DNA from 3 places in the Bacillus sp. AP8 genome. Region 2 is predicted to be linked to each of the others. Evidence: predicted binding sites of a transcription regulator. Region 2 holds the regulator's gene; each other region holds the start of a gene.

Region 1 (3,289 bases), on a different contig from region 2:
AAGATTACTCCAGAAATAGAAACAGCTCCCGAACAAATTATGTTGGGAGCTGTTTTATTTCTGGTCTAGATATGAATGTTACGCGAAAATTAATACGCATCCACCAACTATGAAGCAGTAGATAGAAAAATACATTAGATTGCCTCTTGCCATTATGCCCATGAACCATTTTAAAGCAAAGTAGGAAGCGACTAATGATGCTAGAAATGCAATGGTATAAGGTAGTGCCAACGTGCCAATTTGTGGATCGTTGATAATATCACTGAAGCTTAATATCATTCCTCCAACACTAATTGGGATGTACAACAAGAATGAAAAGCGTAAAGCTGTTTCTTGCTTAGTACCAAGAAGCATTGAAGCAACAATGGTAGCTCCTGAACGGCTAATACCCGGTATAAGAGCTACAGCTTGAGCCAAGCCAATAATAATTGTATCTTTTAATGATAAATCATTATCATTTTTTCTCCCTTTAAGCTTGCGGATGGACCATAGCGCAATCCCTGTGATTATTAAGGAAACCGCTAGTATTTTTATGCCTTTAAAATGCTCAGCAATATAATCATCAAATAAAACTGCTGCTACGGCTGCAGGAATTGTTGCAATGATTAAGTAAATAATAAATCGAAAATCGGCTTTCGCACTTTCTTCTCTTTTGGTTAAATAAAGTAATCCATTTTGAATTAAGCGCCAAATATCTTTTCGATAAATTAATACAACAGCAATTAAAGATGCTGTATTTACAAGTAATTCAAAACTCATTCCTGGAATTTCTATACCAAAGAAGTGTTGCATTAACACAAGATGACCACTAGAAGAAACAGGAATGGGTTCTGTAAAACCTTGCACTAATCCTAAAAATAAGTATTTCAGTAATAAAAGTAAATCCACTATTGAACCTCCGAAAATTTATAAATCTCATCTTTTCATTTAACACTAAGGTAATGGAGAAAGTAAAGAGTATTAGGGGTATGGAAAAGTTCCTTAAATGTAAAAAATAGGTATGTTTATAAGGTTTGGCTATGTGGGAATAATATAGATGGTTTCAACTATAAGGAGGGAAGACTGTATGGGACAATCCCGACAATTTAGAGCAGGACAGAAAGCACCAAATAACGGGTACTATGTCGAAGTTGGTGAAACAGGTAGTATGGTCAAAAATCCTAAGAAAATCCACTTGCAAGCTGGAGATGATTTTCCGGAAAACTCTAATCATAATCGACTTTGGACATACCAGAGAAAACCTTAATAACATACAAATAAGCCCCCACTTCTTGCCAAAATGGGGGTTATTATCATATTATTCATAATTCAATATTTATTGTAGAAAGCTGTCTTTACATATGTGTAAAAAGTTGTATAATAATATTAAAGGTCAAAAAAGGTCAAACTTGTTATTTGACTAAACTTAAACCATTTATGTTTGGAACTAAAGATTTATTTTAGCTTTAGTAGCTAGCATATTAATACCGTTGTTTAGAGGAGGGGCTAATATGGATTTTAATAAAATGACTGAACGTGTGCAGCAAGTGTTAGTTGGAGCACAACAATTTGCACAGAGTAACCAAAATCAGGAATTAAAGATTGCCCATGTTTTGGCAACGATGATTCAACAAGATGATTTCATTTTACAAAGGGTTTTGGAAAACCAACACATCCAATTACAAGCTTTTGCAAATGCGGTAAATGAAATAATTGATGGATTACCTCAAGTTTCTACTTCATCAGGAAGTAGCCAAGTATATATGTCACAAAATCTCCAAAATGCGATTGATGCAGCATGGAAAGAAATGAGCAAGTTAGAGGATGAATATTTATCGATTGAACATTTATTACTTGCATTCTTTTCAAGTTCAGCTGATGAAATAAAGGTTTTGAAAAGAAAATTCAATTTAGATTCAAAGACAATTTTGGTGACAATTAAAGAAATAAGGGGGAGTCAAAAAGTGACTAGTTCTAATCCGGAAAGCACATATGAAGCTTTAAAAAAATATGGACGTGATCTTGTTGAAGAAGTGAAGAATGGAAAATTAGATCCTGTTATTGGCCGTGACTCTGAAATTCGAAATGTTATTCGCATTTTATCAAGAAAAACAAAAAATAATCCAGTCTTAATAGGTGAACCAGGTGTTGGTAAAACAGCTATTGTAGAAGGATTAGCACAAAGAATTGTTCGAAAAGATGTACCGGAAGGATTAAAAGATAAAACCGTTTTTTCACTTGATATGAGTTCATTAATTGCAGGTGCTAAATTCCGTGGAGAGTTTGAAGAAAGATTAAAAGCCGTTCTAAATGAAATCAAAAAAAGTGAAGGGAAAATATTATTATTCATAGACGAACTGCATACGATTGTTGGAGCAGGTCGTACGGATGGAGCTTTAGATGCCGGTAATATGTTGAAACCAATGCTGGCTCGTGGAGAATTACATTGTATTGGGGCAACTACTTTAGATGAGTATCGACAATACATTGAAAAAGATCCAGCATTAGAGCGTCGTTTTCAACAAGTACTAGTTAAGGAACCAGATGTAGAGGATACAGTTTCAATTTTACGTGGATTAAAAGAAAGATTCGAAGTTCACCATGGGGTTCGGATTCATGATCGTGCGCTTGTTGCTGCGGCTACACTAAGTAATCGCTATATTACTGATCGTTTTTTACCAGATAAAGCAATTGATTTAGTAGATGAAGCTTGTGCGATGATTCGTACGGAAATTGATTCTATGCCTACGGAATTGGATGAATTAACTCGTAAAGTAATGCAATTGGAAATTGAAGAAGCAGCATTAAAGAAAGAAGAGGATGCGCAAAGTAAGCTACGCTTAGAAGCTTTACAAGAAGAACTTGCTAATTTAAAAGAAGAAGCAAACAGCATGCGTTCACAATGGGAGCTAGAAAAGTCAGGTTTGCAAAAAATTCAAGAAAAACGGGAATTACTAGAAAAGTTAAAACGTCAATTAGAAGATGCGGAAAACGCGTATGACTTAAATAAAGCGGCTGAATTGAGACACGGTAAAATACCTCAATTAGAGAAAGAGCTACATCAACTAGAGGAAGATGTAAATAACAGTAAAAATGAATCGAAACTATTGAGAGAAGAAGTAACAGAAGAAGAAATTTCTTCTATTGTTGCTCGTTGGACTGGAGTCCCTGTTACTAGACTGATGGAGGGTGAAAGAGAAAAATTACTTCGCTTAGAAGATGTACTGCACCAACGTGTAGTGGGACAAGATGAAGCAGTTCAACTAGTTGCGGATGCTGTTATTCGTGCTCGGGCGGGTATTAAGGATCC
Region 2 (3,289 bases):
CATCATTACAGATGCTCGCAAACCAGTTCCTACATTTGTTGGGCAACTAGTTAGATACCCCTTTTTTTCATCAAAGGCATAATCTACACGCTCTTCTATCTCATTATCAATATCATCCGCAAGCTGTAGTGCTTCGGTTAACTGTAATCCCGATAAAAGACATTGTATTCGGATATGATCTTCTTCATTAATCATAATACTAACTTTTTCATCATCAGAAAGAAAACATGCTCCTAATGGAGACTCTTGGGCTAGATGAGGACTAATTAAATGTTTCTCTACTAACATTCTTTTTTCTAATGGTTGAATCGCAGACATCTTAATTAGTTCTAGTTTTTTTTCTTCTTTTAAAGTCGTAAATTTTTCTTCAATTAACTCAATTAGCTCATTGGCCTCTTCATTTTGAAGAAGTGTCGAGAAAGTAAAATCCTGCAGATTCCTTGCTAAACGCACTCGACTACTTAAAACAATATCAGATTCAGGTCCTTCTTCATTCATCCAAGGACTTAGAGCCTGTTGTATAAAATGTTCTAAACTCAATCAAGGTCACTCCTTTTCTCAGAGTTACCTGATCTTTTTTCAAGTGCTCGAATTTCATCTCTAATCTCAGCAGCCTTCTCAAATTCTTCATGAATAATACTAATTGTAAGTTCTTGCTTTAAATCTTCTATTTTTTTTCGAAGTGAAATATTGCCACCAATTCTTTTGGGGATCTTTCCCGTATGAGTAGAATTTCCACTATGAAGTCGCTTTAATATAGGCTCGAGCTGATTTTGAAAAGACTTATAACAATTAGAACAGCCAAATCTTCCAAGACGAGCGAATTGTGGGTAACTCATATGACAATGTTCACAATGAATATCATCAGGATGCGAAAATGCATTTTGTTGCTTTGGAGTAAAGTTTTGATCTATATTTAATAAGCCGGCTAATAAGCTATTAATGGAAAAGCTAGGACCACCATTTAGCATTAACAATTCACTTTTTTCCTGCGAACACTTTTCACACAAATGAACTTCTGTTTTTTCCCCATTAACAATCTTTGTAAAATGAAGAGTAGCCGGGTTCTGTTTGCACTCTTGGCAAATCATCACAACACCTCTTCTAAAATCTATTGGTATTTAAGACTAGTAAGCATTGCCTTCATCATTCGAGCTCTAAGCTCATCTCGATAAGGTAATTCAATCATTAAAACCGAGCTGCTAATAACGCTTAGCATAATTTTCGCTTCACGTTCACTAATGATTTTCTCTTCTACAAGTCTAAAAATCATATTTTCTGCCATTTGTTGAGGAAGTTTTGTGTCAATGAGGTTGAGTAGCTGATCAACAATCTGAGCATAATCATACAATTGTACTTTGGCAATACGGATAAAACCACCACCACCACGTTTACTTTCGACTACATATCCCTTTTCAGTTGTAAAACGAGTATTAATGACATAATTGATTTGAGAAGGCACACATTGAAATTTATCCGCTATTTCGCTTCTTTTTATTATTACAATGTCCTTCTCACTATTACTAAGCACATTCTTTAAGTAAGTTTCAATTATGTCAGATATATTTTTCATCTTACCCCCTCCAATCTGCGTTAACATCTTGATTGCTCAGCATAAATAACATTCCTCTTGACTTTGACTATATTTGACTATAATTATATTGGAAAGAACACCTTTTTGCAACTCAGGTGTCTTTACTATATACTCTATATTCGCCAAACTCTCCCCTTATTTATACCTCATTTTCTCATAATCTTAACGTAAAAAATGCTCTTTTTAATTATTCTTTTCTTCATGGAAGAGATTTATTATCTCGTTTTCTATTTCATATTTTATTATATTCACTTTTTATTTTTGTTCTCCTGCTTTTTTGTAACATAATTATACACACCTTCTTATAGACAACAAAAAAAGACCAACATCTCAGTTGGTCTTTTGCTTTGCCTGGCAACGTCCTACTCTCATAGGGGGAGACCCCCAACTACCATCGGCGCTAACTTCCGTGTTCGAATGCCGACGAACGATAAGCAGCGAATCTCTTCGTCCATTTCACTCGTTCCGTCCTCATGTACATTGTACATTCCGGGCGTCACTCCTTCATGTCCTCGACCTTCTTGCTTCTCCTTCGTCGGTTTACTATTTGGCTGACCTTTTTGTTGTTTAATCATTCGGATTTTTCTTTTACAATCGAGTAGAGGGAAAATAAAATGATTTATTTTCGCCCCTCTCCCAACACCGTACGTACGGTTCGCGTATACGGCGTTTCAATTTATATTACAGTGTGTACTTTCAGATAGTGTTCTAAAGCAGAGGGTATTCCCCTCTGCTTTAGTCTTTGATTCGAAAGTGCTCTTTGAACAACTTTCGATAATCCTATATATCGGTAGCCTTTTCGACAGAAGGCCAATCCTTTCGCTTCTTCCTTCGGAATCCCTAGTTGAATGAGCGATTTAATTTGTTTCCTAAGTACCTTCCATTGCTTCCAAATGATTACCCTAATTCTTGAGCGTAACTTCGTATCTATTCGTTCTGTTACTTTCTTCATGTTTGCTATTCTGAAGTAATTGACCCATCCGAATATAACTTGTTTTAATTTCACTATTCGATTGTCTAACGAAATACTCCAATTTCGCTTAGTCAGTCGGCGAAGCTTTCTTTGAAATTTCTGTATGGAAGTGAGATGTGGCTTCACTTGATATTTCTTATTTTTAAAATCATAGTAATATCCAAACCCTAAGAATTTCAAATCTTCTGGGCGAGATACCTTACTCTTTTCTACATTGACTTTCAATCCTAATTTCTTTTCTATAAATCTCACGATTGATGTCATCACTCTATTCGCTGCTTTCTCGCTCTTAACAAAGATAAGAGCGTCATCAGCGTATCTCACGAATGGAAGTTCTCTACCTTCTAGTTCCTTATCCAGTTCGTTCAACATAATATTGCTCAATAGTGGACTGAGGTTCCCTCCTTGCGGAGTTCCAATTGGTGTTTCTTCATAATTTCCGTTCACCATAACTCCACTGACTAAGTACTTTCTTATTAAAGAAATCACATCTCCATCCTTAATTGTGTTAGATATGATTCGCATGAGTTTATCGTGATGAACTGTATCGAAGAATCTTTCAAGGTCAATATCCACTACCCAATCATATCCATCATTCAGAAATTCCAAGCTCTTTATGATAGCCATCTCACAACTTCTTTTTGGTCTAAAACCGTAACTGAATTCACTGAACTGCTCTTCAAATATCGGACTGAGAACTTGATGGATGGCTTGTTGAACGA
Region 3 (3,289 bases), on a different contig from region 2:
AATTTATTCGCTGTATAAAGAGCATAACGACGCATTGTGTGGCTTAATGAATAGCTTTGATTTAAAAGCTAAAACGCTAGAGAGAAAAAAAGGGTTTATCACATATTTAAAAGAGGCAGAGAAAATATCAGAGTTCTTACGAATCGTTGGAGCAAATAATGCTATTATGCGCTTCGAAGATGTACGAATCGTTCGTGACATGAGAAACTCGGTTAATCGTCTAGTCAATTGTGAAACCGCAAACTTAAACAAAACGATAGGTGCTTCACTAAGACAAGTAGAAAATATCCAATATATTGAAGCGACTGTAGGGTTATCGATTTTACCTGATAAATTGAGAGAAATTGCACAGCTACGAGTTGCTTATCAGGATGTTACTTTAAAAGAATTAGGCGAAATGGTGTCTGGTGGTAAGGTAAGTAAGTCAGGTATCAATCATCGCTTAAGAAAAATAGATGACATTGCCAATCGATTAAGGGCAGGAGAAACTGTTAAATAATGAATATGACATTTGGGGGAGAAAAACAATGATTGAGAAACAGGTTGAAGTACGATTAAAAACTGGTTTACAAGCAAGGCCAGCTGCATTATTTGTTCAAGAAGCTAACCAATTTTCAAGTGATGTTTTTTTAGAGAAAGATGGGAAAAAAGTCAATGCTAAAAGTATTATGGGGTTAATGAGTCTTGCTATAAGCTCGGGTACAAGTATTATTATTAGTGCTCAAGGTAAAGACGAGCAGAAAGCAGTAGATTTCTTAGTAGAATTCGTGCAAAATGATGCCTAATATAAATCTTGTAATTGGTGAGTATGTTTCTTCATTCTCCATTGGTTACAATAAATAAAAGGAGGTGGCGCCGACATACTAGAAAGTATGAATTGGTTGTCACCTCGTTTCTTTATAGTCAAAATAAAAACCTTACCCTCTAGTAGCTAGTTCCTTATAGAGGGTAAGGTTTAATGTGATCGCCACATATTTGTTCTTCAGTGACTTTCTTATTATTTGTCTTTTTTATCTTCAAGATCATTTCGTGTAATAACTTGGTCAATTAAGCCATATTCTAATGCTTTATGAGCTTCCATGAAATTATCACGTTCAGTGTCTCTTTGAATGACTTCAAGTGGTTGACCAGTACGTTCAGCTAAAATGCCATTTAATTTGTCGCGTAAGTGAAGAATACGACGAGCTGCAATTTCAATTTCAGTGGCTTGACCTTGCGCTCCACCTAATGGTTGGTGAATCATTACTTCACTGTTTGGAAGAGCATAACGTTTTCCTTTTTCACCTGCTGCAAGTAAAAAAGCACCCATTGAAGCAGCCATACCGATACAAATAGTAGAAACTTTTGGTTTGATATATTGCATTGTATCGTAAATTGCCATACCTGCAGTAATGCTACCACCAGGGCTATTTATGTAGATCGTAATATCCTTTTCTGGATTTTCAGCCTCTAAGAAAAGTAATTGTGCCACAATTGAATTTGCTACATTATCATCAATTGCACTACCAAGCATAATGATACGGTCTTTTAAAAGACGAGAATAAATATCATAAGCGCGCTCGCCACGGCTTGTTTGCTCAATAACTGTAGGGATTAAATTCATTTTATTGTTCCTCCTTGTATAGAGAATAATTAAACGCAATTCTTAATGAAATCGCTGTATCCATATGATACACTTTTTGGTCAATTTAGGTCAAACAAAAGCGTTGTATATCTCTTATATTTTCTTCGACAACTTATAACATCTTTCCCAATGTTCTAAAAAAATAAACATTTTTCAGGATTTTTTTATGATAAAGGAAACTATTGTAATTCGTGATATGAATTATATTTATATAATGAATGAGAGTAAAAAATCTAAGTTAAATGAATTGAAAATGTTAAAATAATCGGTTTTAGCTAATTTTTGAAGGTAACTATTATGTATGATGCATTTCAAAAATATTTTATTGAGATAATTTATGTATGTTATATTAGTTGAATTTTATAAAGTGAAGAAATAAGTATCATGTAACTTTGAATATCGAGTGTTTACAGATGTTGAAAAGTTGCTAGGTATTTTAATATTATTGCAAAATTTGAATGACTACAATATAATGAAAGTCTGATTGTTTCCATTATATGCCCTCGTGGTGCAACGGATAGCACGTGAGATTCCGGTTCTTAAAATGGGGGTTCGATTCCCTCCGAGGGCGTCAAAGGCGAGGAGAAAGAAGATCCCTCTATGCATGAATGCGTAGAGGGATTTTTTGAAGGAGTCAGAAATGAAAGGGCTTACTCTCGCGTCTTTATTATACGTGAAGATGGTTTTCTAATAAGAATAATAGGGGAATCAGAAGCAAAAGGATGTAAATTTTTATGAAGCATTATGAATCAAATAGCATATTTATAGAATTATAGTAGTCTAAAAGAATAAGTTGGATATATACACCGGATAAACTACATCCTAATAAATCTAATTATTATGAAAATTAATAAGTAATATTATATGATTTATGTATGATCTGTTATTTTTGGTATAATTTATTATAGTCAAAATATTCAAGGAGGATGTAAAATTAAGTAATAGAGGAGGGAGTCGCTATGAATATGAAGCAAGGCTTATTTCAACAACAAACACTAAAGTTAACGATGACACATGAATTGAGTCAAGCGATTGCTCTTTTACAATATTGTTCTCAAGATCTAGTTTCTTTTTTAGAAAATAAGGCCACGGAAAATCCACTCATTTCTTTGGATAGCCAAGGAACCGTATCAGATTTTAAAACAAAAAACAAAAAACAACGAGAAGCCGATCCTAAGTACTGGATAGAACAGATAGGTGAAGTGAAAGTTAGTTTGGAGAATTATCTCCTATCTCAAATTCCACAGAATTCTTTAAAAGATAATCAGAAAAAAATCATTCGCAACCTTATTTATAATTTAGACGAGAATGGATACCTAAGAGCTCCAATTATTGATTTAGCAAATAATTTGGGTGAAAGTGTAACAGCAGTTGAAGAAGTATTACGAATCATTCAGTCATTGGAGCCAGCAGGAGTTGGGGCGAGAGATTTACAAGAATGCTTGTTGTTGCAAATTGAGAGAAAAGATTGTTCTGCGATCACGTATAAAGTGTTAAAAAATTATTTCATAGAATTTGCTGAAAAGAAGTGGAAAGTTATTTCTAAAGAACTTGGTATTTCAATGAAGGAAATTCAGGATATTTTTGATTTTGTACAAACGCTACATCCAAGACCTTGTGGAATCTTTTCAAATGAGAAGCCGTCTTATGTTGTTCCCGATGTAT

Evidence for each region. The regulator CtsR, encoded in region 2, represses protease genes until heat stress. The targets are predictions, from matches to a motif close to ATGGTCAATAAAGGTCAAACA.
Region 1: clpB (ATP-dependent chaperone ClpB) is a predicted target of CtsR. The motif match lies at 1,369-1,389, and genes of this name have one in related genera.
Region 3: clpP (ATP-dependent Clp endopeptidase proteolytic subunit ClpP) is a predicted target of CtsR. The motif match lies at 1,680-1,700, and genes of this name have one in related genera.

Annotation. Positions count from the first base shown of each region.
Region 1 covers NZ_CAPG01000008.1:41,466-44,754, forward strand. The annotation lists gene BN349_RS25695 (hypothetical protein) at 1-69, shown strand, start outside; gene BN349_RS01380 (undecaprenyl-diphosphate phosphatase) at 79-888, opposite strand; gene BN349_RS01385 (YjzC family protein) at 1,067-1,246, shown strand; gene clpB (ATP-dependent chaperone ClpB) at 1,491-3,289, shown strand, end outside.
Region 2 covers NZ_CAPG01000091.1:764-4,052, reverse strand. The annotation lists gene BN349_RS21340 (protein arginine kinase) at 1-540, opposite strand, end outside; gene BN349_RS21335 (UvrB/UvrC motif-containing protein) at 537-1,091, opposite strand; gene BN349_RS21330 (CtsR family transcriptional regulator) at 1,112-1,573, opposite strand; gene ltrA (group II intron reverse transcriptase/maturase) at 2,271-3,289, opposite strand, start outside.
Region 3 covers NZ_CAPG01000056.1:32,688-35,976, reverse strand. The annotation lists gene whiA (DNA-binding protein WhiA) at 1-499, shown strand, start outside; gene BN349_RS14240 (HPr family phosphocarrier protein) at 528-785, shown strand; gene clpP (ATP-dependent Clp endopeptidase proteolytic subunit ClpP) at 998-1,603, opposite strand; tRNA gene BN349_RS14230 (tRNA-Arg) at 2,124-2,195, shown strand; gene rpoN (RNA polymerase factor sigma-54) at 2,584-3,289, shown strand, end outside.